Regions from separate parts of the Clostridium sp. JN-9 genome, predicted to be linked through region 2. Evidence: a T-box and tRNA genes for the amino acid it is inferred to sense, from the RefSeq annotation. Region 2 holds a T-box; the other holds one or more tRNA genes.
The links. A T-box is a leader RNA that pairs with one kind of tRNA and senses whether it is charged. The one in region 2 lies ahead of ileS (isoleucine--tRNA ligase), so its partner is inferred to be a tRNA-Ile.
Positions count from the first base shown of each region.

Region 1 (15,849 bases), 310 kb from region 2:
TTTTTAATGAATTTAGGAATTAATAAGGATTGTTTGAGATTTAGAGATCATGAAAAAGAGGAATTGTCTTTTTATAGTAAGGCTACCTCTGATGTGGAATACTCATTCCCATTTGGCTGGGGAGAATTATGGGGAATTGCTGACAGAACAGATTATGACCTAAAAAAACATTCAGAACATTCAGGAGAAGAACTTATTTACATGGATCCAACAACTCATGAAAAGTATGTACCATATTGTATTGAGCCTTCACTTGGTGCTGATAGAGTAGCACTGGCATTTTTAGTTGACGCTTATGACGAAGAGGAAATTGCAGAGGGAGATACAAGAACAGTACTGCATTTTCATCCTGCATTAGCTCCATTTAAAGCTGCCATACTGCCTTTGACAAAAAAGTTATCAGAGAAAGCAGGAGAAGTTTATGCTTTATTAAGAAAGGACTTTAATGTTGATTATGATGAAGCTGGAAGCATTGGAAAGAGATATAGAAGAGAAGACGAAATTGGAACACCATATTGTATTACAATTGATTTTGATACATTAGAGGATGATACAGTTACTGTGAGAGATAGAGATACTATGGAACAGCTAAGAATAAATATTTGTGATCTAAACAAGTTTATAAGTGAAAAGGTAGAATTTTAAGTAATTGATTTAAGAGCAGGAACAGGTATGTATTTTATCTATTCCTGCTCTTTTTAAAGAGTAATTTCAAGAAAAAAAAGACCGGATGCTCGGGCATCCGGTCTAAATAGGGTTTAATCATGGGGATATGTTATATGTTCAATTAAAACTTGGGGAATTATAATAATGTTTCCTTACGGCACATCATTAGTATAACATAAGAAATACACATTTCAATAGGATTTAATAAAGTTTTTAAATTAAATATATTCGCGCAATTTCGACTAAATTTGATATGATAAATTTGATTATAATTTAAATTTATAGACAAGAATATAAATGAGATGTTAAGTATAACCATTAGTGTACAAGTTGAATTATAGTGATATAATTAATTCCGTAAAGAAATGTTAAAAGCAGTATTATATTTTGGAGGTTATCAATGAATAGAAGTTTTAGCCGGTTTAAGGAGTTTATTAAAGGGAAGAACACAGCTGTTGTGGGCATAGGTATAAGTAATATACCATTAATTAATTATTTGGTTAGTCTGGGAGCCCGTGTTACGGCCTTTGATAAAAAAAGTTTTGATCAGTTGGGACAAACAGCTGTGGATTTTGAAAAAAAAGGAATAAAACTTGTCCTAGGCTCTGATTATTTAGATAAATTAGTTGGATATCAGGTTATTTTCAAAACGCCTTCCATGAGAATTGATAGTGACGCACTTGTTAATGCAAAACGTCAGGGAGCTTATATAACCTCTGAAATGGAGGAGTTTGTAAAATATTGTCCTGCAAAGGTATATGGTATTACAGGCAGTGATGGAAAGACTACCACTACTACTATAATATCTAAAATGCTTAAACAGCAGGGATATAAAACCTGGGTTGGAGGAAATATAGGGAATCCGCTGTTTTCACAAATTGAGGAAATAAATGAAAATGACAGAGTTGTATTGGAACTATCAAGTTTTCAGCTAATGACTATGGATACATCGCCTCAGGTTTCCTTAGTAACAAATTTAAGCCCCAATCATTTAGATATTCATAAAAGTATGGAAGAATATATAGAAGCCAAAAAAAATATATATAAATATCAGCAAAAGGACGATTTGCTGGTATTAAACCAAGACAACAGCATTACAAACAGCATGGAATCAGATTCTAAGGGAAAAGTTATGAAATTCAGCAGAAAAAACATAGTAGAAAATGGTGCATATTATAAGGATGGAGTGCTATACCTGCTAAATAAAGAGGCGTGTAAATATGAGGATATAGTTCTTAAAGGTATGCATAATGTAGAAAATTATTTAGCAGCATTTTGTGCTGTAAAAGATGACGTAAGCTTAGAAAATATGAAACAGGTTGCCTTATCATTTAATGGAGTAGAACATAGAAACGAATTTGTAAGAGAACTTAATGGAGTAAAATATTATAATGATTCAATTGGTACTAGCCCAACAAGAACACTAGCAACAATATCTGTTTATGATAAACCAGTTATATTAATTGCTGGCGGTTATGATAAGCATATCCCATTTGAACCTTTAGCAGAAAAGGGATATAAAAAAATAAAGACTTTAATATTGCTTGGGCTTACCAAGGATAAAATAAAAGCTGCCTTTGATAAATTGAAGGAAAGCAAAAATATTGAAGTACCAATCGTTATAGTCAGTTCTTTGGAGGAAGCAGTTAATAAGGCTAAAAGTCTGGCTGTTGAGGGAGATACAGTTATACTTTCTCCAGCTTGTGCAAGTTTCGATATGTTTCCTAACTTTGAGGCACGAGGCAATAGATTTAAAAGCATTGTTAATGATTTAAAGTAATTGGAAAATTAAAAACTCAAATATGAAATATAGAAAATGAAGATTTTTAGCCTGATAAAAATCTTCATTTTTGTTATGGCATAGAAATTAAATAAGTTTGCAGGAGAGTTACTATATAGAATTATAGAAAGTTATATTGTAAATATAAGATTATATAAAATTCAAAAGGCTAATACCTTACCTGGTGTATCGGTATAAGAATTTATAAGCATATATTAGAATAAAAAAGGATTTATATTATAAACTAACTTTTCTATGGATTATATTATTTATTATAAGATACAAAAGTGTTAGTATGTATAAGTCGTCCGTTAGGACACCATGTTATTATATAGTTGTCTTCGAGTAAAATTTATTTGAATTAAATTTAAAATTCTTGTTGACAATGTAAAAGCAACATGATAAGATATAAAAGCTGTCAGATGACAGACATGATCTTTGAAAATTAAACAGAGAAGATAACAGGTAAAAACTTGTTAAATAAACCAGCAATTCTTTTATAGAGTATAAAGTAATGAGCAATCAAACTTTTAAATTGAGAGTTTGATCCTGGCTCAGGACGAACGCTGGCGGCGTGCTTAACACATGCAAGTCGAGCGATGAAGTTCCTTCGGGGACGGATTAGCGGCGGACGGGTGAGTAACACGTGGGCAACCTGCCTCAAAGAGGGGGATAGCCTCCCGAAAGGGAGATTAATACCGCATAACATTAGGGTATCACATGATATTCTAATCAAAGGAGTAATCCGCTTTGAGATGGGCCCGCGGCGCATTAGCTAGTTGGTGAGGTAACGGCTCACCAAGGCAACGATGCGTAGCCGACCTGAGAGGGTGATCGGCCACATTGGAACTGAGACACGGTCCAGACTCCTACGGGAGGCAGCAGTGGGGAATATTGCACAATGGGGGAAACCCTGATGCAGCAACGCCGCGTGAGTGATGAAGGTCTTCGGATTGTAAAGCTCTGTCTTTTGGGACGATAATGACGGTACCAAAGGAGGAAGCCACGGCTAACTACGTGCCAGCAGCCGCGGTAATACGTAGGTGGCAAGCGTTGTCCGGATTTACTGGGCGTAAAGGGTGCGTAGGCGGATGTTTAAGTGAGATGTGAAATACCCGAGCTTAACTTGGGTACTGCATTTCAAACTGGATATCTAGAGTGCAGGAGAGGAGAATGGAATTCCTAGTGTAGCGGTGAAATGCGTAGAGATTAGGAAGAACACCAGTGGCGAAGGCGATTCTCTGGACTGTAACTGACGCTGAGGCACGAAAGCGTGGGTAGCAAACAGGATTAGATACCCTGGTAGTCCACGCCGTAAACGATGAATACTAGGTGTAGGAGGTATCGACCCCTTCTGTGCCGCAGTTAACACAATAAGTATTCCGCCTGGGGAGTACGATCGCAAGATTAAAACTCAAAGGAATTGACGGGGGCCCGCACAAGCAGCGGAGCATGTGGTTTAATTCGAAGCAACGCGAAGAACCTTACCTGGACTTGACATCCCCTGAATAACCTAGAGATAGGCGAAGCCCTTCGGGGCAGGGAGACAGGTGGTGCATGGTTGTCGTCAGCTCGTGTCGTGAGATGTTAGGTTAAGTCCTGCAACGAGCGCAACCCTTATCATTAGTTGCTACCATTAAGTTGAGCACTCTAGTGAGACTGCCCGGGTTAACCGGGAGGAAGGTGGGGATGACGTCAAATCATCATGCCCCTTATGTCCAGGGCAACACACGTGCTACAATGGTGGGTACAGAGAGATGCAATACCGCGAGGTGGAGCCAAACTCTAAAACCCATCCCAGTTCGGATTGTAGGCTGAAACTCGCCTACATGAAGCTGGAGTTGCTAGTAATCGCGAATCAGAATGTCGCGGTGAATACGTTCCCGGGCCTTGTACACACCGCCCGTCACACCATGAGAGCTGGTAACACCCGAAGTCCGTGAGATAACCGTAAGGAGTCAGCGGCCGAAGGTGGGATTAGTAATTGGGGTGAAGTCGTAACAAGGTAGCCGTAGGAGAACCTGCGGCTGGATCACCTCCTTTCTAAGGAGTCGACATGTAAGGATAACTTACATGAAAGCTTGGTTTACTTCTCTGTTTAATTTTGAGAGATCAAAAAACCTAAACGGTTTTTGATTAGTCTCTTTTGTTCTTTGAAAATTGCACAGTATAAAAAAGTTTACATTAAAGTTAAGGTATACAAAAATACCTTTGTATTAAGATTACTTTATTTTAAAGGTCAAGCTACAAAGGGCGCATGGTGAATGCCTTGGCACCAGTAGGCGAAGAAGGACGCGATAAGCTGCGATAAGCTTCGGGTAGGCGCAAATAGCCTGTGATCCGGAGATTTCCAAATGGGGAAACCCACATACCTAACGGTATGTACTATAAACTGAATTCATAGGTTTATAGGGCTAGACCCGGGGAACTGAAACATCTAAGTACCCGGAGGAAGAGAAAGAAAAATCGATTTTCTGAGTAGCGGCGAGCGAAAGGGAAAGAGCCCAAACCAGGAACTTGTTCCTGGGGTTGTGGATAGATCATTATGTGAGACATCATTTAACTGAAGGTTCTGGAAAGGACCGCCGTAGAAGGTAACAGCCCTGTAAGTGAAAAAGGAAGTCTTAAAGATCTATTCCAGAGTACCACGAGACACGTGAAACCTTGTGGGAAGCAGGGAGGACCACCTCCCAAGGCTAAATACTAACTGGTGACCGATAGTGAAGAAGTACCGTGAGGGAAAGGTGAAAAGAACCCCGGAAGGGGAGTGAAATAGAATCTGAAACCGTGTGCCTACAACCGGTCATAGCACTTTAACGTGTGATGACGTGCTTTTTGTAGAACGAGCCAGCGAGTTACGGTATGTAGCAAGGTTAAGTACTTAAGGTACGGAGCCGAAGGGAAACCGAGTCTGAATAGGGCGACTAGTTGCATGCTGTAGACCCGAAACCGGGTGACCTATCCATGGACAGGTTGAAGCGGAAGTAAAATTCCGTGGAGGACCGAACCACATTGGTGTTGAAAAATCATGGGATGAGCTGTGGATAGCGGAGAAATTCCAATCGAACTCGGAGATAGCTGGTTCTCCTCGAAATAGCTTTAGGGCTAGCGTTGAGAATGAGTAGTGGAGGTAGAGCACTGAATGGGCTAGGGGCTGACAACAGTTACTGAACCCTATCAAACTCCGAATGCCATATACTTGAATCTCAGCAGTCAGACTACGAGTGATAAGATCCGTGGTCAAAAGGGAAACAGCCCAGATCATCAGCTAAGGTCCCAAAGTGTAAGTTAAGTGGAAAAGGATGTGGGATTTCTAAGACAACTAGGATGTTGGCTTAGAAGCAGCCACTCATTTAAAGAGTGCGTAATAGCTCACTAGTCGAGAGGTCCTGCGCCGAAGATGTCCGGGGCTAAAACTTACCACCGAAGCTATGGATGTACACTACGTGTACGTGGTAGAGGAGCTTCCTGTATGGGCTGAAGTCGTACCGAAAGGAGCGGTGGACTGTACAGGAGTGAGTATGCTGGCATAAGTAGCGAGAAATAAGTGAGAATCTTATTGGTCGAAAACCTAAGGTTTCCTGAGGAAGGTTCGTCCGCTCAGGGTTAGTCGGGACCTAAGCCGAGGCCGAAAGGCGTAGGTGATGGACAATCGGTTGATATTCCGATACCGCCAACTGACGTTATTACAAATGGGATGACGCAGGAGGATAGGATGTGCGCACTATTGGATGTGCGTCTAAGCACTTAGTCAGGTCAGACAGGCAAATCCGTCTGATCAATGATGAGGTGTCATGGGGAGCGAAATTATCGTCGCGAAGTATCCGATTCCACGCTGCCGAGAAAAGTCTCTATGGAGGAAGTTGGTGCCCGTACCGCAAACCGACACAGGTAGGTGAGGAGAGAATCCTAAGACCATCGGAAGAATTGTTGTCAAGGAACTCGGCAAATTGACCCCGTAACTTCGGGAGAAGGGGTGCCTGCCTCACGGCAGGTCGCAGAGAATAGGCCCAAGCAACTGTTTAGCAAAAACACAGGTCTCTGCTAAAGCGAAAGCTGAAGTATAGGGGCTGACGCCTGCCCGGTGCTGGAAGGTTAAGGGGATCCGTTAACGTAAGTGAAGCGGTGAACTTAAGCCCCAGTAAACGGCGGCCGTAACTATAACGGTCCTAAGGTAGCGAAATTCCTTGTCGGGTAAGTTCCGACCCGCACGAATGGCGTAATGACTTGGGCACTGTCTCGACAACAAATCCGGCGAAATTGTAGTGCAAGTGAAGATGCTTGCTACCCGCGATTGGACGGAAAGACCCCGTAGAGCTTTACTGTAGCTTAGCATTGAGTTTCGGTATTGTCTGTACAGGATAGGTGGGAGACTGCGAAGCAGGGGCGTCAGCTTCTGTGGAGTCACCCTTGGGATACCACCCTGACAGTACTGAGATTCTAACCGGTGGCCATGAAACTGGTCACGGGACATTGTTAGGTGGGCAGTTTGACTGGGGCGGTCGCCTCCTAAAATGTAACGGAGGCGCCCAAAAGTTCCCTCAGTGCGGTTGGAAATCGCGCGAAGAGTGCAAAGGCAGAAGGGAGCTTGACTGCGACACATACAAGTGGAGCAGGGACGAAAGTCGGGCTTAGTGATCCGGTGGTTCCTCGTGGGAGGGCCATCGCTCAACGGATAAAAGCTACCTCGGGGATAACAGGCTGATCTCCCCCAAGAGTCCACATCGACGGGGAGGTTTGGCACCTCGATGTCGGCTCGTCGCATCCTGGGGCTGAAGTAGGTCCCAAGGGTTGGGCTGTTCGCCCATTAAAGCGGCACGCGAGCTGGGTTCAGAACGTCGTGAGACAGTTCGGTCCCTATCCGTCGCGGGCGTAGGAAATTTGAGAGGAGCTGTCCTTAGTACGAGAGGACCGGGATGGACTGACCTCTGGTGTACCAGTTGTTCCGCCAGGAGCATGGCTGGGTAGCTATGTCGGGACGGGATAAACGCTGAAAGCATCTAAGCGTGAAACCCACCTCAAGATTAGATTTCCCATAGCGTAAGCTAGTAAGACCCCTAGAAGAACACTAGGTTGATAGGTTAGAGGTGTAAGCATGGCAACATGTTCAGCTGACTAATACTAATAGGTCGAGGGCTTGACCAAATAATTATACTGTGCAATTTTGAAAGAACAATTTTCTTTCTTTAAATATATTGACAAAGTTATCTTTGTATAATATAATTTATAACTGTGATATGTAAATGTATCTGGTAATGATGGCGTGAAGGGTTAAATGTCTAAATGACATTTAACGGGTAATTTAGCAAATCTGTGATTTGCGTTAAAAATTACACCGGTTACCCCTTAAAGTGACTGAGTATTTATGTCAAAAACACTAAATTTAAATGTAAATGTATCTGGTAATAATGGCGTGAAGGTAACACCCGTTCCCATTCCGAACACGAAGGTTAAGCTTCATTGCGCCGATGGTACTGCAGGGGAGGCTCTGTGGGAGAGTAGGTAGTTGCCAGGTGAACAATTGGATCTTTAGCTCAGTTGGTTAGAGCAACCGGCTCATAACCGGTTGGTCCGGGGTTCGAGTCCCTGAAGGTCCACCATATGGGGGATTAGCTCAGCTGGGAGAGCACCTGCCTTGCACGCAGGGGGTCAAGGGTTCGAATCCCTTATTCTCCACCAAAAAAGAATTATCTAATTATAGATGATTCTTTTTTATATATAATTATAAAAAATTATATTATAGATATAGGATTATATAAATTAAAAGGGCTAATACTTTACCTGGTGTATCATTATGAGGATTTATAAGTATATATTAGGATAATAAAGTATCTACATTATAAATCAAATTTTTTGTGGATTATATTATTTATTATAAGATACAAAAGTGTTAATATATATAAGTCGTCCGTTAGGACACCATGTTATTATATAGTTGTCTTCGAGTAAAATTTATTTGAATTAAATTTAAAATTCTTGTTGACAATGTAAAAGCAACATGATAAGATATAAAAGCTGTCAGATGACAGACATGATCTTTGAAAATTAAACAGAGAAGATAACAGGTAAAAACTTGTTAAATAAACCAGCAATTCTTTTATAGAGTATAAAGTAATGAGCAATCAAACTTTTAAATTGAGAGTTTGATCCTGGCTCAGGACGAACGCTGGCGGCGTGCTTAACACATGCAAGTCGAGCGATGAAGTTCCTTGGGGGACGGATTAGCGGCGGACGGGTGAGTAACACGTGGGCAACCTGCCTCAAAGAGGGGGATAGCCTCCCGAAAGGGAGATTAATACCGCATAACATTAGGGTATCACATGATATTCTAATCAAAGGAGTAATCCGCTTTGAGATGGGCCCGCGGCGCATTAGCTAGTTGGTGAGGTAACGGCTCACCAAGGCAACGATGCGTAGCCGACCTGAGAGGGTGATCGGCCACATTGGAACTGAGACACGGTCCAGACTCCTACGGGAGGCAGCAGTGGGGAATATTGCACAATGGGGGAAACCCTGATGCAGCAACGCCGCGTGAGTGATGAAGGTCTTCGGATTGTAAAGCTCTGTCTTTTGGGACGATAATGACGGTACCAAAGGAGGAAGCCACGGCTAACTACGTGCCAGCAGCCGCGGTAATACGTAGGTGGCAAGCGTTGTCCGGATTTACTGGGCGTAAAGGGTGCGTAGGCGGATGTTTAAGTGAGATGTGAAATACCCGGGCTTAACTTGGGTACTGCATTTCAAACTGGATATCTAGAGTGCAGGAGAGGAGAATGGAATTCCTAGTGTAGCGGTGAAATGCGTAGAGATTAGGAAGAACACCAGTGGCGAAGGCGATTCTCTGGACTGTAACTGACGCTGAGGCACGAAAGCGTGGGTAGCAAACAGGATTAGATACCCTGGTAGTCCACGCCGTAAACGATGAATACTAGGTGTAGGAGGTATCGACCCCTTCTGTGCCGCAGTTAACACAATAAGTATTCCGCCTGGGGAGTACGATCGCAAGATTAAAACTCAAAGGAATTGACGGGGGCCCGCACAAGCAGCGGAGCATGTGGTTTAATTCGAAGCAACGCGAAGAACCTTACCTGGACTTGACATCCCCTGAATAACCTAGAGATAGGCGAAGCCCTTCGGGGCAGGGAGACAGGTGGTGCATGGTTGTCGTCAGCTCGTGTCGTGAGATGTTAGGTTAAGTCCTGCAACGAGCGCAACCCTTATCATTAGTTGCTACCATTAAGTTGAGCACTCTAGTGAGACTGCCCGGGTTAACCGGGAGGAAGGTGGGGATGACGTCAAATCATCATGCCCTTTATGTCCAGGGCAACACACGTGCTACAATGGTGGGTACAGAGAGATGCAATACCGCGAGGTGGAGCCAAACTCTAAAACCCATCCCAGTTCGGATTGTAGGCTGAAACTCGCCTACATGAAGCTGGAGTTGCTAGTAATCGCGAATCAGAATGTCGCGGTGAATACGTTCCCGGGCCTTGTACACACCGCCCGTCACACCATGAGAGCTGGTAACACCCGAAGTCCGTGAGATAACCGTAAGGAGTCAGCGGCCGAAGGTGGGATTAGTAATTGGGGTGAAGTCGTAACAAGGTAGCCGTAGGAGAACCTGCGGCTGGATCACCTCCTTTCTAAGGAGTCGACATGTAAGGATAACTTACATGAAAGCTTGGTTTACTTCTCTGCTTAATTTTGAAAGATCATTTATGATCTTTATTTATTTGGGCTTATAGCTCAGCTGGTTAGAGCGCACGCCTGATAAGCGTGAGGTCGATGGTTCGAGTCCATTTAAGCCCACCATTGTTCTTTGAAAATTGCACAGTATAAAAAGTTTACATTAAAGTTAAGGTATACAAAAATACCTTTGTATTAAGATTACTTTATTTAAAGGAAAATTGATAGTAGCGAACAAGACGAGGAAAAGCTTGAGCGAGGAGCGGAGTTTACTCAAGGTAAATGAGCACCGCAGTGAAGGCAGCTGACGCAGTAATGGGTCGCTTATAGAGATTTTGAAGGTCAAGCTACAAAGGGCGCATGGTGAATGCCTTGGCACCAGTAGGCGAAGAAGGACGCGATAAGCTGCGATAAGCTTCGGGTAGGCGCAAATAGCCTGTGATCCGGAGATTTCCAAATGGGGAAACCCACATACCTAACGGTATGTACTATAAACTGAATTCATAGGTTTATAGGGCTATACCCGGGGAACTGAAACATCTAAGTACCCGGAGGAAGAGAAAGAAAAATCGATTTTCTAAGTAGCGGCGAGCGAAAGGGAAAGAGCCCAAACCAGGAACTTGTTCCTGGGGTTGTGGATAGATCAATATGTGAGACATCATTTAACTGAAGGTTCTGGAAAGGACCGCCGTAGAAGGTAACAGCCCTGTAAGTGAAAAAGGAAGTCTTAAAGATCTATTCCAGAGTACCACGAGACACGTGAAACCTTGTGGGAAGCAGGGAGGACCACCTCCCAAGGCTAAATACTAACTGGTGACCGATAGTGAAGAAGTACCGTGAGGGAAAGGTGAAAAGAACCCCGGAAGGGGAGTGAAATAGAATCTGAAACCGTGTGCCTACAACCGGTCATAGCACTTTAACGTGTGATGACGTGCTTTTTGTAGAACGAGCCAGCGAGTTACGGTATGTAGCAAGGTTAAGTACTTAAGGTACGGAGCCGAAGGGAAACCGAGTCTGAATAGGGCGACTAGTTGCATGCTGTAGACCCGAAACCGGGTGACCTATCCATGGACAGGTTGAAGCGGAAGTAAAATTCCGTGGAGGACCGAACCACATTGGTGTTGAAAAATCATGGGATGAGCTGTGGATAGCGGAGAAATTCCAATCGAACTCGGAGATAGCTGGTTCTCCTCGAAATAGCTTTAGGGCTAGCGTTGAGAATGAGTAGTGGAGGTAGAGCACTGAATGGGCTAGGGGCTGACAACAGTTACTGAACCCTATCAAACTCCGAATGCCATATACTTGAATCTCAGCAGTCAGACTACGAGTGATAAGATCCGTGGTCAAAAGGGAAACAGCCCAGATCATCAGCTAAGGTCCCAAAGTGTAAGTTAAGTGGAAAAGGATGTGGGATTTCTAAGACAACTAGGATGTTGGCTTAGAAGCAGCCACTCATTTAAAGAGTGCGTAATAGCTCACTAGTCGAGAGGTCCTGCGCCGAAGATGTCCGGGGCTAAAACTTACCACCGAAGCTATGGATGTACACTACGTGTACGTGGTAGAGGAGCTTCCTGTATGGGCTGAAGTCGTACCGAAAGGAGCGGTGGACTGTACAGGAGTGAGTATGCTGGCATAAGTAGCGAGAAATAAGTGAGAATCTTATTGGTCGAAAACCTAAGGTTTCCTGAGGAAGGTTCGTCCGCTCAGGGTTAGTCGGGACCTAAGCCGAGGCCGAAAGGCGTAGGTGATGGACAATCGGTTGATATTCCGATACCGCCAACTGACGTTATTACAAATGGGATGACGCAGGAGGATAGGATGTGCGCACTATTGGATGTGCGTCTAAGCACTTAGTCAGGTCAGACAGGCAAATCCGTCTGATCAATGATGAGGTGTCATGGGGAGCGAAATTATCGTCGCGAAGTATCCGATTCCACGCTGCCGAGAAAAGTCTCTATGGAGGAAGTTGGTGCCCGTACCGCAAACCGACACAGGTAGGTGAGGAGAGAATCCTAAGACCATCGGAAGAATTGTTGTCAAGGAACTCGGCAAATTGACCCCGTAACTTCGGGAGAAGGGGTGCCTGCCTCACGGCAGGCCGCAGAGAATAGGCCCAAGCAACTGTTTAGCAAAAACACAGGTCTCTGCTAAAGCGAAAGCTGAAGTATAGGGGCTGACGCCTGCCCGGTGCTGGAAGGTTAAGGGGATCCGTTAACGTAAGTGAAGCGGTGAACTTAAGCCCCAGTAAACGGCGGCCGTAACTATAACGGTCCTAAGGTAGCGAAATTCCTTGTCGGGTAAGTTCCGACCCGCACGAATGGCGTAATGACTTGGGCACTGTCTCGACAACAAATCCGGCGAAATTGTAGTGCAAGTGAAGATGCTTGCTACCCGCGATTGGACGGAAAGACCCCGTAGAGCTTTACTGTAGCTTAGCATTGAGTTTCGGTATTGTCTGTACAGGATAGGTGGGAGACTGCGAAGCAGGGGCGTCAGCTTCTGTGGAGTCACCCTTGGGATACCACCCTGACAGTACTGAGATTCTAACCGGTGGCCATGAAACTGGTCACGGGACATTGTTAGGTGGGCAGTTTGACTGGGGCGGTCGCCTCCTAAAATGTAACGGAGGCGCCCAAAAGTTCCCTCAGTGCGGTTGGAAATCGCGCGAAGAGTGCAAAGGCAGAAGGGAGCTTGACTGCGACACATACAAGTGGAGCAGGGACGAAAGTCGGGCTTAGTGATCCGGTGGTTCCTCGTGGGAGGGCCATCGCTCAACGGATAAAAGCTACCTCGGGGATAACAGGCTGATCTCCCCCAAGAGTCCACATCGACGGGGAGGTTTGGCACCTCGATGTCGGCTCGTCGCATCCTGGGGCTGAAGTAGGTCCCAAGGGTTGGGCTGTTCGCCCATTAAAGCGGCACGCGAGCTGGGTTCAGAACGTCGTGAGACAGTTCGGTCCCTATCCGTCGCGGGCGTAGGAAATTTGAGAGGAGCTGTCCTTAGTACGAGAGGACCGGGATGGACTGACCTCTGGTGTACCAGTTGTTCCGCCAGGAGCATGGCTGGGTAGCTATGTCGGGACGGGATAAACGCTGAAAGCATCTAAGCGTGAAACCCACCTCAAGATTAGATTTCCCATAGCGTAAGCTAGTAAGACCCCTAGAAGAACACTAGGTTGATAGGTTAGAGGTGTAAGCATGGCAACATGTTCAGCTGACTAATACTAATAGGTCGAGGGCTTGACCAAATAATTATACTGTGCAATTTTGAAAGAACAAGATTTTAATCTTTGTTCTTTAATTTAGATCTGGTAATAATGGCGTGAAGGGTTAAATGTCTAAATGACATTTAACGGGTAATTTAGCAAATCTGTGATTTGTGTTAAAAATTACACCGGTTACCTCTTAAGGTTACTGAGTATTTATGTCAAAAGCACTAAATTTAAATGTAAATGTATCTGGTAGTGATGGCGTGAAGGTAACACCCGTTCCCATTCCGAACACGAAGGTTAAGCTTCATTGCGCCGATGGTACTGCAGGGGAGGCTCTGTGGGAGAGTAGGTAGTTGCCAGGTTCAGTTAAATATTTTATTTAACTAACAAATTGTTCCGCGATAGCTCAACGGTGGAGCATTCGGCTGTTAACCGAAGGGTTGAAGGTTCGAATCCTTTTCGCGGAGCCATTTTTATTTTTTGAATGGTTATAATAATAAAGCTAATAATTAATTTATTTCGGTAGATAATTATTAGCTTTTTCTTTTTTAAATACATGAATAATGTTTCTAAATTTTGCTAATAAATATATTAACAAATAATTTAGAAAATTTAAATTATTTTAAAAGGAATTTTAATAAATAAATAGAATATATTTATTAAAGCCAAATAGTTTTAAGGGGGAATTGCTTATGAAAGATTTGAAAACAAAAAACTTGAGAAATGTAGGCTTTGTTGGCCACAGCGGATCTGGTAAAACTACATTAGCAGAAGCAATACTTTACTACACTAAGGCAAGCGATAGATTAGGTAAAATAGAAGAAGAAAATACAGTATGTGATTTTGATCCGGAAGAAAAGAAAAGAAAAATATCCATATCCACAGCAATTGCACCATGTGAATATGATAATACTAAAATTAATATAGTTGACATGCCAGGATATTTTGATTTCGTAGGAGAAGCAATAGAAGGTTTAAAGGCTGTTGACACAGTAATAATAGCTGTATCTGGTGTTTCCGGAATAAAAGTTGGAACTGAAAAGGCTTGGGATTATGTTAATGAAAATAAGATGCCAAGATCCTTTTATGTAAATAAACTTGATCGTGAAAATAGCAATTTTGATAAAGTTCTTACAAGTTTAAAGGATAGATTTGGCATCTCCGTTGTGCCAATTCAATATCCTATAGGAATGGAAAATGAATTTACAGGAGTTGTAAATGTTATTTCAAGAAGGGCAAGAATTTTTAATTCAAAGACAAATAAGATGGAGCCAGGAGATGTCCCACCTGACTTATTAGATAAAGTTGATGAATGTAAAAATATGATTATGGAAGCTGTAGCTGAGACAGATGAAAAGCTTTTAGATAAATACTTCTCAGAAGGCCAGTTAAGTGATGAGGAGATATATACAGGTCTGATAAAGGGCTCTATTAATGGAGACATTGCACCAGTAATGTGTGGAAGTGCATTGCATGGAATAGGAGTTGAAATATTATTAGAAGATATAGTGGAGTGTTTCCCTTCACCATTAGATGTGGAAGGAAAAAAGACAGTAAGTGTTGATAGCAACACAGAAAAAATGATTAAATTTGAAGAGGACGCACCAGCATCAGCATTTGTATTCAAAACAATTGCAGACCCATTTGTGGGTAAGTTGTCTCTATTTAGAGTTATCAGTGGAAAAATTAAATCTGATACATTAATATATAATTCAAACAAAGATAAGCAGGAGAAGATAGGCACATTGTACTTTTTGAAAGGTAAATCACAAATACCGGCAAATGAAATTACAGCAGGAGATATTGGTGCTGTGTCAAAATTACAATTTACATCAACTGGAGACACTTTATGTGACATAAATCATAAGATAATGTTTGAAAAAATTGATTTCCCTGAGCCCTCTTTATTAAGGGCAGTATTACCAAAATCTAAAAATGATGAAGATAAAATTTCAAACGGTTTAAATAAACTCCTTGAAGAAGATCCAACATTTAAGGTATACAGAGATTTGGAAAATGCTGCAACTATAATATGCGGAACAGGAGAAACTCATTTAGAGGTTATAGCAAATAAGCTTAAAACAAAATTTGGAGTTGATGTTTCTCTTGAATTACCTAAAGTTCCATACAGAGAGACCATTAAAAAAAGTGCAGATGTTCAAGGAAAACATAAAAAGCAATCTGGAGGCCATGGTCAGTATGGAGATGTTAAAATACTTTTCGAGCCTAGAGACGATGGGGATGAATTAGAATTTGTGGATAAGGTTGTAGGAGGTGTTGTGCCAAGGCAATATATTCCTGCAGTGGAAAAGGGTTTAAGAGAATGCATTCAGCATGGAGTATTAGCTGGATATCCGGTTATAAGACTCAGGGCAACTCTCCATGATGGATCCTATCACCCGGTAGATTCTTCAGAAATGGCATTTAAAGTAGCAGCCTCTTTAGCTTATAAAAAGGGACTAGTAGATGCTCAGTCTATACTGCTGGAGCCGATAATGCATGTTG
Region 1 covers NZ_CP035280.1:3,072,169-3,088,017, reverse strand. The annotation lists gene EQM05_RS14850 (glycine--tRNA ligase) at 1-645, shown strand, start outside; gene murD (UDP-N-acetylmuramoyl-L-alanine--D-glutamate ligase) at 1,067-2,446, shown strand; rRNA gene EQM05_RS14840 (16S ribosomal RNA) at 2,978-4,489, shown strand; rRNA gene EQM05_RS14835 (23S ribosomal RNA) at 4,684-7,591, shown strand; rRNA gene rrf (5S ribosomal RNA) at 7,845-7,961, shown strand; tRNA gene EQM05_RS14825 (tRNA-Ile) at 7,970-8,046, shown strand; tRNA gene EQM05_RS14820 (tRNA-Ala) at 8,050-8,125, shown strand; rRNA gene EQM05_RS14815 (16S ribosomal RNA) at 8,578-10,089, shown strand; tRNA gene EQM05_RS14810 (tRNA-Ile) at 10,182-10,258, shown strand; rRNA gene EQM05_RS14805 (23S ribosomal RNA) at 10,473-13,380, shown strand; rRNA gene rrf (5S ribosomal RNA) at 13,590-13,706, shown strand; tRNA gene EQM05_RS14795 (tRNA-Asn) at 13,740-13,814, shown strand; gene fusA (elongation factor G) at 14,037-15,849, shown strand, end outside.
Region 1: it has a tRNA-Ile gene. The T-box ahead of ileS (isoleucine--tRNA ligase) is inferred to sense a tRNA for this amino acid. The anticodon was not compared.

Region 2 (15,849 bases):
CAGTATTGGATGCTTTTACAGATAAAGCAAACGAAAAAATAGATAGAAATATAGCCAAAGAAATTGCTATATTTTTTAGATTTCTTTTTAAAACCATAAAACCCCCTTCTAAATTTCCCCTTCACATATATAATTACATTATTTATATCATTTGTCAAATATTTATATTTTCTGTATATGATATCACTTATTTGTAATTTACTCAACTTTCGCATATGAAATTCAAGGAGAAAGCTTGTAAAATAAATGCATAAAGCAAAGGAACATTCCCTTTGGTATGATTCAACATGATTGCAATAATAGCAATTAATTACAATAAAGCTTTGCAGTGATTTAGCTGATATGTTAAACTACAGGTATCACAGAAAATACATATAATTTGTATTGAAAGTAGACAGGAAAGGAGACTTTATGAGAAGATATATTATTTATGCTTAGCAGGGGCTATTGCATAAATATTGATGATTAAAAAATATCAAATAGCCTTTGCTCAATCCTATGAAGACATTAGATTTAGGAGGAGCATAATGAGCTATATTAAAGAAATTGATGTATTACCAGAAGAATTGTTAGAATTAATTCAAAACTATATCGATGGTGAATATATTTATATTCCAAGAAAAGAATGTAATAGGAGGACTTGGGGGGAAACTACCGAAAGTAAAAGGGAAATTTCAATTAGAAACTCAGAGATTTATAAGAAGTACAAAGAGGGTATATCTGTAAGAGCTCTTTCTGAAATGTATTATTTGTCTCCCAAAAGTATTCAAAGAATTATATCAAATATGAATAGTGAAAATTAATAATAAAATGCGTCATTAAGTTTTTATCTTATAGCGTATTTTTATTTCAGAAAAATGTTTTAGGCAGATTAATTATTGTATGAAATGATATTATTTGAATTGTAATAAAGGTTTTACGGAGGGATTAAATTTGGTAAAAAAACTTATTATAATTAACGGAACTATGGGTGTAGGAAAAACAGCAACAAGTAGGGAACTTAATAAAAAACTCAACAATTCAGTATGGCTCGATGGTGATTGGTGTTGGATGATGAATCCTTTTACTGTAAATGATGAAAATAAAGATATGGTTATAAAAAATATAACTTATTTATTGAGGAATTTTCTTATTAATTCATCATTTGAATATGTTATTTTCAACTGGGTTATACATTATGAAGATATTTTTAACCTTCTACTTCAACCATTAAGCGATTTAGAATTTGAGGTTATAAAAGTTACTCTTATTTGTTCAGGAGAAACACTTAAGGAGAGAATTTTAAATGATGTGAAGCTTAACTTAAGAGATGACGAAGAATTAAGCACAATTCTTGAACGTCTTGAGCTATATAAAAATATGAACACAGTAAAAATTGATACAACAAATATTTCTATAAATGAAACTGTAGATAAGATAATAAAAATTACATGTGAGTAACTACCCGTTATCCTTTCCAAACTATGCATCATTTTTCACATGAAGATAAAATTAAACTGTATTCAAAGATTTTCGATGCATTAAAAGCTGGTTTTATAACTGTAAAAATGAGTTGGAAAGTTGAAAATGTTACCATCATTGTTGCTCAAAAGTAAGATACTTTTTAAAACATAATCTCTTTATACATTACTTGATACATTACTTGAAAATTAAGATTAAACTTTTAGGTCTTGATATAGAAGTTAAAAGCAAAGAAAAAAGTGCCTCATCCAACGAAGATTAGCACTTTTTCTTACTAAATATCAAATTAAATCCAATAGCCCTAAAACAAAATAAATGTTCTAAGGATTACTTAGTGTTGTTGCACTAAGCATATTTATTTATATTATATCAAACTTTTTATAAAAATAAACAATAATTTTTGCAATTAATTTAGGATATTAACAATAAAGACTGTTCCAGTTTTTGTAAGGTACCTGGTCCCTGGTAAAAATAAAGTTTTACCTTTCCAAAACAAATTTTATTAAAGCTTTTATACCATCCTTGTCGTCATTTGTATTATAGAAATCTATGAATTTATAAATTAACCTATGAACTTCTAAATTGCTATCTATTGAAATTATCTCTAATAATTCATTTTTAATATTATCTAACTCGTTGAGATTATTTTCTTTACTGTAAATGTCAAAAAGTTTATCTAAAGAATTAAGCAGCAATTCATATTGTTTCGTAAGTTTTGCAGAAGAAATAGCCTTACGGTAATAATCTTTTGCTATATCCAGGCTGTTAATATAAACCCCTGCATTTGCTATTTCTAAATATATTTGAGGGACATAATCGTCTTTTGGCAATTCCTCCAAATTATCTGCAATAGAAATAATTTTATCAATATATCTTTTAACATTTTTTATATCTTCAAAATAAATATAGATATCCATCATGTTGCACATAATGACTAACTGTTTAATCCTATCCCCTGGGCCCAGAACTGATAAAATATGCTTATACTCATCCAGGGCTTCTTTATAATATTTAATTTCCTGAAGGCAATTTGCTTTAAGAGTAAATATTTTAAATTTATTATCATTAGACAATTCGTTAATTGAAGTTGTTATATGATTAATTTCTTCAAGTGATTCATTATATAAATTTAATTTTTTATAAGCTAATGCACTATTAAATGACAATTTAAATTTCAATTTGTCTGGTAACTGATTATAATTTAAAACAAGTTTCCCAAAATATAAAGCTTCATTATATCTGTTAAGCTTAATGCAACAATACATAAGTTTAATCAGCAAATCAGCCAATTCTGTATTAGATAATATTTTATTACCATTTTCAAAAGCTTTTAAATAATATGTATAACTGCTATGATACTCGTTTTTAAGATTAAATATATTCCCAATAATTTTATAGACGGTTATTTTTTTATTGATGTCTACCTCGTTATTTATTAAGAACTGGTCTATTCCCTCTATGTCATCGGATAAATTCATAGAGGAATTATTTGAATTTTCATTTAGAAATTTTATATATTTATCCACAATCAAAGTTGCTTGTATCTTTTCATCCTGAAGAAGATAGGAAGCAGTAACCCTAAAATCAATATTCCTTTGTTTACAAACATTATTGATATTATTGGCAATTACTTCAGCAGCATTAGTGGAAAGCCTAACTTTGTCATTTTCAATCATGCTAATTAGATTACGTGTAATTTCATTACCCGTAATTTCATCTTGCTTTAATCCTAATGATTTTCTAATATTTTTAATTTTTTCACCTGAAGATATAATTTTAATATTATCCATACGCACTTCCATATAAAAATATTTTAGTCAAGTAAATTATAGTACAGAATTTAACAAATGTAAAATTAAATGTTTACATTTGCTATGGGTGGTGGTAATATTTACATAAACAATAAGATAATTGTAAATAAGAATATTGACAAAATCTAATTATATATTTATTTAAAGTCAATAATGGACATACTAGGGATGCCTGGGGGGTGATATCTATGAAAATGAAATTTCAGATAATAGCTATTTTATGTATAGCTATTATATTTTCATCTTGCGGTGTTGCAAAAAAGGACAATGCTTTAACTCTTAGTAATGTTTCCAATTTAACAAATGAACAATGGATAGAGGATATTAATTACTTGGAAAAGAATCTGGCAAAAAAACATACCAATGTCTACCATACTATTACAAAAGAAGAATATGAAAAAGAATTCAGTGACTTAAAAAAAGAAGTCCCTGAACTGAAGGAATATGAAATTAAATTAAAGCTGGCCCAAATAGTTGCTTCTGTTGGAGATGCTCATACAGCTTTACGCGTAAATTTAGAGGCAAGATTTAAAGATGGTACTAATCTTTATCCATTTCAACTACATTGGTTTGGTGATGATTTAAAAATAATAGCTATAGACAGGAATTATGAAAAGTTTTTAGGTAATACTTTAATTTCTGTGAACAATACACCAACAAAAGAAGTGATGGCTAAGATTAATACTTTAATCTCTCATGAAAATGAGCAATGGTCAAAAAATCTTAATGAAGAACTTATCCGAATACCAGAAGTACTAAGGTTTCTAAACATAACAAAAGAAAACAAAGTTCAGTTTAGTTTTAGTGATGATAAGGGTAATATAATAAAATTAAATTTATCACCACAGACTGGTAAATTAGAAAATATGGTAAGCGTAGAGGATTCACTTACTAAAACTGTGTCTATGTATAATAATGACATGAATGACTATGACAATGCTTTTTGGTATAAATATATCCCAGATGATAAAATAATGTATTTCCAATATAATCAATGCATTGACAGGAATATTGCAAAACATTATGGAATTGAAAATTATGAAAAGTATCCTGATTTCAATAAGTTTACTGATGAGTTAATTAAAGAGCTTAATGATAAAGAAATAGATAAATTCATTATAGATTTAAGATATAACAGAGGTGGAGATTCTGGATTAATGAATGGATTTGCACGGAAGCTCTCAAATATTACGAAGCTAAATGGTAAAATATTTGTGCTAATAGACAAAAACACATTTTCATCTGGTGTAATTGCCTGTGTTTCACTTAAAAAAATAACTAATGCCATATTCATAGGAGAACCTACAGGGGGAAATGTAAATTGCTATGGTGATATAAAAAAGCTTATATTGCCCAATTCTAAAATTCCAATTTCGTACTCTACTGAATATTTTGAATTAGCACCTGAATATGAAGAAAATTTCACACCTGATATACCAATAGAGCAATCCTATATAGATTACACTAAAGGAATTGATGATGTTTATGAAGCTGCAAAGGCTTATAAAAATTAATGGAAACAAAAACTGGTCCAGTTTTTGTTTTTTACATTTCTTTATGATATTTAGAAAAGTAAGCCATATAGACTATGAAAATAAGCAGATAAGCCGCGGCAGCAAGTAAAATTATAAGTAAATTGTACTTCAATATACTATATATAATTACAAGAATACCAAATATTATCCCAATAACATCAAAGGCCTTTGCTTTTGCTTTGATTTCAATAGAATTAATAGTCCAATAAATACATAATTAAAAGTCTTCATCTTTAGAGTCCCCCTCATAAATAAATATTTCTTCAATGCTGACCTTAAACAACTTTGAGATTTTAAAAGCAAGTATTATGGATGGATTATACCTTCCATTTTCAAGTGAACTGATTGTTTGTCTTGTTACTTCAAGTTTTTTTGCAAGCTCTTCTTGCGTAATACCATGTTGTTTTCTAATTTCTTCAAGTCTATTTTTCACTACCATTCCTCCAATCAATCTATGTAAAGTTCACTATCCATTATCAGTGTATGACTAATTTTTATCTATGTCAAGCAAGCTTTCCATTTGCACTTAAAAAATTAGCTCAACTATCCATTACCACTTCCAGTAAATACCTCTATATGCTTCTACATAATTATGGTACAATATCCAAGTAAAATATGATAACCGCAGATGGGTGGCTGCGGGGGTTTTGAACGTTTTATCCCCCTTGGACTATTGGTGATATATCATCATAGTTAGGGGGTGGTATTGGATATGCTAGATTTGATTGTAAAGAGTTTTGCAGCCATTTATATTATTAGATTAGTGTTAAAACATAATCTTTTTATTTCTAAGTTAATTATAAATGTAAAATTTCTTGGAATTCACATAGAAATCAATGGCAAAGAGAAAAAGCACCCATCCAGCAAAGAATAGTGCTTTAAGCTCTTAGATTCACATAATAATTTTATCCAATAGCCCTAAAACAAAATAAATGTTCTAAGACTTAGCTTAGTGTTGTCGCACTAAGCTTTTCTTATTTATATTATATCAAAATTTCTATAAAAATAAACAATAATTTTTTAATTAATTGGAGGAAGCTTTAAGCAGATTAATCTCATGAGTATTTCCATTTAAATCTTTGACAATCATTTTTAAGCTGCTAATCTTATCAAAAGCTGTAATGGAAAAAGTCTTTGTTACATTAGTTTTATTGTCACCATTACTAGTTTCTACAACCCATTTTGTTGGCTTGTATACGGTTCCTTTATCATCTACCAATGTGATATTATCAATATCTTTTAAAGTATCTTGACTTAAAGGTTTTACCTGATTATTAAAGTTAAAAGTAATATCCATTCCAGTAGGCAGCATTTCAGCAGAAACAATATTTACAAAGGCATTTTTTTCAGAAGCTTTAAATACAATTGGTTTAACATCCTTAAATTTGTTATCTAGTTTTATGTTAGTCTTCCATGTACCATCAATGACTTTGTATAACTTTACTCCTGCTTCTTGTAATTGTTTCTTGGTATCATTGTCTAAATTAGGTAGTGTTTTAGGATCTATTTGGGCTGAGGCATCTGCATACAATTCTATTTTATTGATCTGAAGGTTAAAATTATTTATATCTTTGAAGCTCTTTGCTGCTGATACAGCATTTTCATCACCAAATCCATCCATAATGTTTAGAATATCATTAAAAACTAATTCTCCTTTTTCTTTATCTACACTGCAGCTATAATCTTCAGAAAGAGGTATTTCTTTACCATCATCAGTCTTGATACTGCAGCTAAGCTTAGCATTCTTAAAATATTTCAATGAATCTTTATCAGCAAACTTTAGATTTAAGGATAGGGCAGCTCTTTTACTGTCTTTTAAAACATTGCTTACCTTTATCTCCACGCCGTTGCTTTTCATAATATTATTATCTACATTTTGAATATAGCCATTATCTACTGCTTTCTGAACACCATAATTATTGCCGAATAAGGAATTCTTCACCGCGGCTATTGCAGTATTTCCAAAGGCAGCTCCTCCAATTATAGCTACAGCCGCTACAGCCGCTGCTATCTTATGTTTATATTGAAATTTAAATTTATTATTTTTACTTTTTCTTATTTGATTAAAAGCTATTTCTTTCTTTTTTAAAACACTGGCTGGTATTACCACGTCATCATTTAGAATTTTTTCCATTTGATCTTCAAAATTAATACTCATTATCTAATACCTCCTACAATACACTTTCATTAAGATAAACTGATTTTAATTTTTGCCTGGCCCTGCTTAATCTGCTTTTAATGGTGCCTTCCTTTTCATTAAGTGTTTCGCTGATCTCTTTTGTTGTAAGCCTGCTTACGTAATACATAACTATTACCAGCCTGTATTCATAGGGCAGTTTATTTAAAATACTTTCAAAATCTAATTTTTCCTCTGAGTTTTCAACATAAGCAGCATTGGTGCTTTCTAGTAAACTATAGTCATCTACATACAAGACTTTATCGTCGCTTATTATATCATTGCACTTATTTATTAAAATTTTAATTATCCAGGTTTTAAAATAACAAGGTTTATTAAGCTTCTTAATATTAGTAAAAGCTGCAAGAATTGTTTCTTGTATAGCATCACCTATACTCTCTTCATTTTTAAGCCTGGATCTTGCTATTTTATACATCTGAGGCATGTATTCATCAATAATCTTAATAAAGGCCTCATCATCTCCATTTTGAGCCTTCTTTATTAGCAATTCCATAGTTATCTCCTTCCTCGAAACACCGAGTAAACTTCCATTCTTATAGTCGGGTTATGCATAAAGGTCATAAAATTCATATGCGCATATGTTGTAAAGCTTAAATTATTCATTTTCAATATCATTACTAAACTCAGTCTGATAAATTTGAAGCTGCTCACTTTACACTTATTAGACTTAAAATAAAATAAAATGGTTGCATATAAAGTTATTTATATACATGTGAATGATAAAATAAAGTATACCAAAAATTAGAGCTAAAAGTATACCACCTATAACATTGAGATATGGAGATATATACCGTATCATGGTGTAGAATACTATGGAGTTTTATACTGAATATTTTTGCATATAAAATATTTGACAACAAAAAACGTATATAATATAATATTCTAAAGGCTTTGATCAGGAAAAGTAATTGGACTTTTTTCTTAAAGAGAGTGGGAGCTGATGGAAACCCATAGAAGGAATCTAATAAAAATCACCTGGGAGCTTAATATTGAAAATCTGAACTATTTTAGGCAAGTAAACTATTACGTAATTCTGCGTTAAAGAATAGAGTATCATAGATGTTGTTATAATATTTGTTGTACTTGAATTATAAGTTCACCATAGGTGGTATAGCGGTTATTTCTCCGTCCTAATCAGGATGGAGTTTTTTATTTTATAATTGCAGCATAGTATTACGTAAAATGGGCTGCTCATGCAGAAAGATGGGAAATATGAAGGGAGTTAAAGATAATGTATAAGAAAGTAGATTCTTCAAAAAGCTTTGTAGAATTAGAATCTGATGTACTAAAGCTATGGAAAGAAAATAAAATAGTTGAAAAAAGTTTTGCACTTAATAAAGATGGAGAGTATTTTACATTTTATGACGGACCTCCAACTGCAAATGGAAAGCCTCATGTGGGCCATGTGCTTACAAGGGTTATTAAGGATTTAATTCCAAGATACAAGGTAATGAAGGGATATAAGGTTTTAAGAAAGGCAGGATGGGATACTCATGGACTTCCTGTAGAACTTGAAATAGAAAAGAAACTGGGTATATCCGGCAAACAGCAAATCGAGGAATATGGTGTAGAAGCTTTTGTTAAACAGTGTAAGGAAAGCGTATTTACTTATGCTAATATGTGGAAGGATATGTCTGAGAAGCTTGGATTCTGGGTAGATATGGATCATCCATATGTGACATACCATAATGATTATATAGAATCTGTGTGGTGGGCATTAAAGCAGATGTGGGATAAAGGCCTTTTATATAAAGGCCACAAAGTTATACCATACTGCCCAAGATGCGGCACAGCCCTTTCATCTCACGAAGTTGCCCAGGGCTATAAAGACGTAAGAGAGTCTACAGCTTTTGTTAAATTTAAAGTAAAAGGTGAAGAAAATAAATATATACTTGCATGGACAACAACACCATGGACACTGCCAAGCAACGTAGCTCTTGCTGTAAATAAAAAGTATGATTATGTAGAAGTAGTGAATAATGGTGAAAATTTAATACTTGCTAAAAAGTTATTAAATGTACTTGAAGGTGAATATGAAATAGTCAATGAATTCAAGGGAGAAAAATTATTAGGAATGGAATATGAGCAGCTGTTCCCATTCTATACTCCTAAGGAAAAAGCATTCTATATTGTACACGGAGACTTTGTTACTTTAACAGATGGTACTGGAATAGTACACATTGCTCCTGCTTATGGTGAAGACGATAATTTATTAGGCAAGAAATATGGATTACCACTTATAAACCTTGTGGATGGAGAAGGAAAATTTGTTGACTGCGTAGAGCCCTGGAAAGGGATTTTTGTAAAGAAAGCAGACCCTAAAATATTAGAGTACATGAAGGAAACAGGCATACTTTATAAATCAGAAAAATTTACCCACTCATATCCTCACTGCTGGAGATGTGATACACCATTGCTTTATTATCCTAGGGACAGCTGGTTTGTAAAGATGACATCTTTAAGAGATAAGCTGCTTGAGAACAACAATAAAGTAAATTGGTATCCTGATAACATAAGGACAGGAAGATTTGGGAAGTTCCTTGAGAATGTAATAGACTGGGGAATAAGCAGAGACAGATATTGGGGTACACCACTTCCAATATGGGAGTGTCAGTGTGGACATAGAGAATGCATAGGCAGCAGGGCTGAGCTGGAGGAAAAGGGGATAAATGTTCCTAAGGATTTGGAATTCCACAAACCTTATATAGACAATGTTAAGCTTAGATGTCCTAAGTGCGGCAAAGAAATGACAAGAACCCATGAAGTAATTGACTGCTGGTTTGATTCAGGTTCTATGCCATTTGCACAGCATCATTATCCTTTTGAAAACAAGGAAGTATTTGAAAAAAATTTTCCTGCACAATTTATATCTGAGGCTGTTGACCAGACAAGAGGATGGTTCTATACACTGCTTGCTATTTCCACAGCTTTATTTGATACAAATCCCTTTGAAAATTGTGTTGTTTTGGGGCATGTTTTGGATAAACACGGTCTTAAAATGTCAAAACATAAGGGAAATGTTGTGGATCCATTTACAGTATTAGAAAAAGAAGGAGCAGATGCTACCAGGTGGCATTTTTATACAGCCAGTGCACCATGGCTTCCAACTAGATTTTCCGAGGAAGATGTTGCAGAAGCTCAAAGAAAGTTTATAAGTACACTATGGAATGTATATTCATTTTATGTACTTTATGCTGAAATAGATAAATTTGATCCTTTAAAATATGCAGATTTTGTTTCTGAAAATGTAATGGATAGATGGATAATATCAAAATTAAATACTTTAATAAAGCAGGTTGAAGAACATCTTGATAATTACAGAATAACTCAGGCAGCATTGACAATAGAAGACTTTGTAGATAGACTTTCAAACTGGTATGTAAGAAGAAACAGAGCAAGATACTGGTCAACAGAGCTTACAGATGATAAAATAGGTGCTTATACTACTTTATATAATGTTTTAGTAACCTTATCAAAGGTTGCCGCACCTTTTATACCATTTATAACTGAAACCATATATCAAAGTCTTGTTGTAAGCATGGATCCTAATGCAGTTGAAAGTGTCCATCTCTGCAAGTGGCCAAATTATGACGAAAGCCTTGTTGACAGCAGTTTAGAGAAGGATATGGATTTAGCTTATACAGTGGTAAAGCTTGGAAGAAGCGCTAGAAATTCAGCTAATATAAAGAACAGACAGCCTCTAAGTGAAATGCTCATGAGCACTAAATCACTTCCTGAATATTATGATGATATTATAATGGATGAATTAAATATCAAAAAGGTTGAGTTTGGAGCAGACTTGTCTAAGTATGTAAGCTTTGAAATTAAACCAAATCTGCCTGTGCTTGGAAAGGCTTATGGAAAGCTGATTCCTGGAATCAGAAAAGCAATATCAGAAATGAATCAGATGAACCTGGCACAAACTATTAATAATGGCGGCACCGTAAAAGTAGATGTTCAGGGAAATACCATTGAACTTACCAAAGAAAATTTACTGGTAACAATGCAGGGATTAGAAGGCTTTGCATTTGCTGGCGAAGGTGAAATAGGGGTTGTTTTAGAAACAACAATTACAGATGAATTAAAAGAAGAAGGGTATTTAAGAGAAATTTTAAGTAAGATACAAAATATGAGAAAAGACAGCGGCTTCCAGGTTGCAGATAAGATAAACTTATATGTTGGATACAATAAAATGCTTGAAGCTATAGTAAGAAAATATGAAGATGAAATTAAAAAAGAAACTCTGGCTGTCTCAGTATTTTATAATGAACCTGCAGAATATTCAGATTGCAAAATTAATGGTGAAGACTTTAAATTGTCAGTAAAAGTTGTAGAATAGTGTTGAACAGGGTATGGTAAATAAATATTATGCCCTGTTTTTTTAACATATTTGCAAAAAAGTATACTCAAACCTGCAAAATAACACAAACTACCTTGTATTGAAAAGGTTATACTAGTATAATATTATAAATATGTAATAGAAATTAAATGGGAGTTGATAATATGGCAGCATCAATCAAAGATGTGGCAAGAGAAGCAGGGGTGTCAATTGCAACCGTATCCAGAGTATTAAATGACGTGGATGTAGTTAATGAAGAAACCAAGAAAAAGGTTATTGAGGCTATAAATAAATTAGGATACAGACCAAATATAGTAGCTAGAAGTTTAAAAACTCAAAGAACAAAAACCATAGGAATTATTATTCCTGACATATCCATACCTGTTTATCCAGAAATAGTAAGAGGTGCAGAGGACGGAGCCAATATATACGATTACAATATAATGCTTTGCAACACTGATCTGGATCCAGAGAAGGAAAAGGAGTATTTAAGGGTTCTTAAGGAAAAGATGGTAGATGGCGTTTTATACATGAGTAATTCACTTGAACAAAGTGTTATTCAATTAATTAAGGAACTTCAGCTGCCAACAGTACTTGTTGAAACCAGGGACAAAGAAGAGGAATTTCCAAGTGTAAGTATAGACAACACAGGAGCAGCTTTAGATGCAGTACAGTATTTAATAAATAAGGGAAACAAGAGCATTGGATTCATTGGCTCCCATGAGGACGAATTAAATGCCTCAGCTTTAAGATATTTAGGCTATAAAAAAGCTTTGGGGGAAAATAATATAGATATAGATGATTCCATAGTTTCATTTGGCGGCTTAAAATCAATTGACGGCTATACCGGTGCTAATAAAATATTTGATAATAAGAAGGTTGATGCATTATTTTGTGCTAGTGACGAAATTGCAATGGGTGCAATTAATGCATTGAGGGACAGAAGAATAAAGGTCCCAGAAGAAGTAGATGTAATGGGCTTTGGCAATATAAATTCAGCTTCTGTTTTTTATCCTAAGATTACAACAATATCTCAGCCTATGTATGACATGGGATCCTTTGGAATGAGAATGCTGATAAAACTTATTAACAAACAGCCTGCTGAAACAAATAATTATGTTCTTGACTATGAACTGGTAGAAAGAGATTCATGCAAATAAACAAATAAAAAAAGTGATATGCCATTATTGCATATCACTTTTTTTTGCAAAAAATAGTCTAAAAATAATGTCATTAATAAATAAATATTGTATAACGATTTTTTTGAATATATGGAGCTATGATGGTATAATCTTACATAAAAGTAAATAGTATATAGGTTGGTGGTGGGACTATGGAAAATAGAAATAAAATTAAGGACATTTTTAATTATCTTTTGCAGATTAAAAGACTTAGCAATAAAAAAATAAGGAATGTTTCTGACTATGATAAAAGCTATTGGGAGTCCGACTTAAACCATATGGGAGGATGCATTGTATCAAGGGACAGCTCAAAAGAATGGTGGCTGAAAATAAATAAAAAGGCCAAGGGAATATATGATCAGTTTTTTAGAATATTACTGGATAAAGAAAAGAATGGTGAGAAAACCGAAATTATATGGGGACATGGACTGTTTGAATGGGACACAGGCGAACAAAAAATAATTCATCCATTTTTTATAACTAAAATGGAAATTACTTTTGATGAAAAGCTGGAAGCTTTGTTATTAACTCCAATTGGTAAAACAAAAATGGAAACCAACTTTTTAAGAGGTATTAATGAATTTCCCATGGATGAATTAATTAATATTGAAAAAGAGTTTAATTTTATGTGCATAGACCCAAGGAAATTTGATGAAATAAAGCCTGTTTTGGATGAAATCGTAAAGAAATGCAAGGCTTCAGATTTTAAAATATCATATAATGATAATTTTGCAGGGATAAGTAAGGTAAATGCAACAGATGAGCCTTATATTTATAATTCACCAGTAATTATTGTAAGAAAAAATAATATCAATTTATGGGAGAAAGAGTTAGAAGATACAATAAAGTATATAGATGATGATTATGATATACCTAAGCCCGTTGAAGCATTAGTGGAGGAGAAGGAGATTGTACAAAGCGATTATGATAAAAGTCAATGGAATGAAGTGAAAAAGAATATATTATTCCCATTACCTTCAAATGAAGAGCAGAGAGAAATTGTGAGAAGACTCTGTGACAATTACGGGGTTGTGGTTGAAGGGCCTCCTGGAACCGGCAAGAGCCATACTATAGCAAATCTAATATGTCATTTGTTAGCCCATGGGAAAAAAGTTCTGGTAACTAGTGAAACAGATAGAGCACTTAAAGTATTATCTGATAAAATACCAAAGGAAATAAGACCCCTCTGCATGAATGTAACCAGTAATGAAACTGGCTCCATAGAGAATATGGATTTAAGTGTAAGACAAATTGTAGATAATTTATCTGTTGATAGGGAAAGTCTATGTAATGATATAAAAGATCTGGAGGAGGAGTTAAGAGAAAATAAGAAACAACAAAGAGAATTGGAAGAAAAGCTTAGAAATTACAGTAAAGCCGAAGGTTCAGATATTAATGTTAACGGTAAAAACTATAAAATGGCAGATGTGGTTAAATGGATAAAAGACAACGAAAATGAATATTCTTATATAAAAGACAAAGTAAACATAAGCCAGGTGAATCCGTTATCAAATGAAGAATTTAATAGAATTATAGAATTATTAACTTTCTTAGGGAAAGATGATATTAAGCAGATAAATTTAATGAAGCCTCTATTAGATAAACTGCCATGTTATGAAGAAATATCTGATAAAATGCAAAATTTGAACAAGCTTGCAGCTGATGTGGACAAGTTTAAGGAGAACTTAACAGGATGGCAGATACCTAGAAGTACTAAATGCAATTTGGACAACCTTTGTGAATCGGCATACAATGCAATTAATTGTTTAAATAAATTTGAGAATTGTGGTATGGAAAACTTTATAAGGACATTTAGAAAAAGCAAAACTGTAAGAGATAATGTACGCAATATTTTGTATAAATGCAATAGCTATTTGCTGAAGATAAGCAGATTAGACGAAGAAACAGGTAAACATCTAATAGAAATCCCAAGTCAGGTGCCAATGGCAAAATTCACTGATGATTTTGACAAGGTATATGATAAATTTATATCTAAAGGTCATATTGGAGTGATTTTTAAAGCTATTAATAGAAATTGTATGTATATACTGAAGGATTGCAAAGTAGATACAGAAAGTATATGCACTACAGATCAGATTATTGCTGTGAGATTATATTTAGAAAGAAAGGAAATTCAGCAGCAGCTTATCTGCACATGGAATTTATTTGCAAGTCAATATGATATGGAAAAAGTTAAAGTAAATAATCATGAGCCAATTATTAAAATAGAGCAGTATATTGAAAACATCAGTATGCTTTGCAGCTGGGATACTGATGTAAAAAAAGATATCATAGACAGACTTCATGACATTAGAATTCCTGAAAATTTAAACTGGTACAGCATTAATACTTTTAATAAAATAATAAAAGCAGTTAACAGCATTAAGAATATGGATGAATATGAAAATCTAAAGGCATATTTCATTGTGCTAAAGAAATTAATAATGTCAGTGAGGGGATTAGAGGAGCTTTATACAGCCATTGAAACCAACGATTTAAACAAAATTAAACACTGCTATGACAATATTGAAAGATTAAGAATAAGAAAAGGAGATGTAATAGAGCTTGATAATATTTTGGACAAACTTAAAAAAGTCTGCCCTGAACTTACAGAGGAATTGTTAAATACTAATGACTATAGAAAATATAAACACTTTAATAAGGCATGGAAGTGGAAACAGCTGTACTGCTATATTAATAAAGTCAACAGTATTGATAATGAAGCTTTAATTGATGAATACAGACAAAAGAAAAACCTTGAAAGCTTTATTATAAATTCATTAATTGGAAAGAAAACATGGTTAAATCAGATAAAGGTTATTTCACAAACTGAACAAAGAAAATTAATTTCATGGATGGAGGCTGTTAAGAGAATTGGAAATGGCAAAGGAAAGCTTGTAACCACTTATAGAAGAATAGCACAGACTGAAATAGAAAACTGCAGAAATATTATACCTGTGTGGATAATGCCATTTAATAAGGTAATAGAAAATTTTAAATTATCTAAAGAGAAATTTGATGTAATAATATTTGATGAAAGCAGTCAAAGCGATATATTTTCAATATGCGCACTTATGAGGGCCAAAAAGGCAGTTATAGTTGGAGATGACAAGCAGATTGGTCCTGAAAATATAGGAATTGAGGAGATTTCAGTAAACAGATTAATAAAAGAATATTTAAATGAAATCCCTCAGGCTCAGTGGTTCGATTTAAGGGCAAGCTTATATGATACTGCATTAAGAGTATTTCCTAACAGACTTATGCTTAAGGAGCATTTTAGGTCCGTTCCTGAGATAATTCAATTCAGCAATAGTTTTTACTATAA
Region 2 covers NZ_CP035280.1:161,494-177,342, forward strand. The annotation lists gene EQM05_RS00830 (hypothetical protein) at 1-97, opposite strand, end outside; gene EQM05_RS00835 (CD3324 family protein) at 528-803, shown strand; gene EQM05_RS00840 (AAA family ATPase) at 934-1,440, shown strand; gene EQM05_RS00845 (helix-turn-helix transcriptional regulator) at 1,941-3,251, opposite strand; gene EQM05_RS00850 (S41 family peptidase) at 3,461-4,786, shown strand; gene EQM05_RS00860 (helix-turn-helix transcriptional regulator) at 5,025-5,240, opposite strand; gene EQM05_RS00865 (hypothetical protein) at 5,514-5,681, shown strand; gene EQM05_RS00870 (DUF4179 domain-containing protein) at 5,832-6,965, opposite strand; gene EQM05_RS00875 (sigma-70 family RNA polymerase sigma factor) at 6,979-7,497, opposite strand; T-box leader at 7,887-8,140, shown strand; gene ileS (isoleucine--tRNA ligase) at 8,236-11,343, shown strand; gene EQM05_RS00885 (LacI family DNA-binding transcriptional regulator) at 11,508-12,503, shown strand; gene EQM05_RS00890 (AAA domain-containing protein) at 12,677-15,849, shown strand, end outside.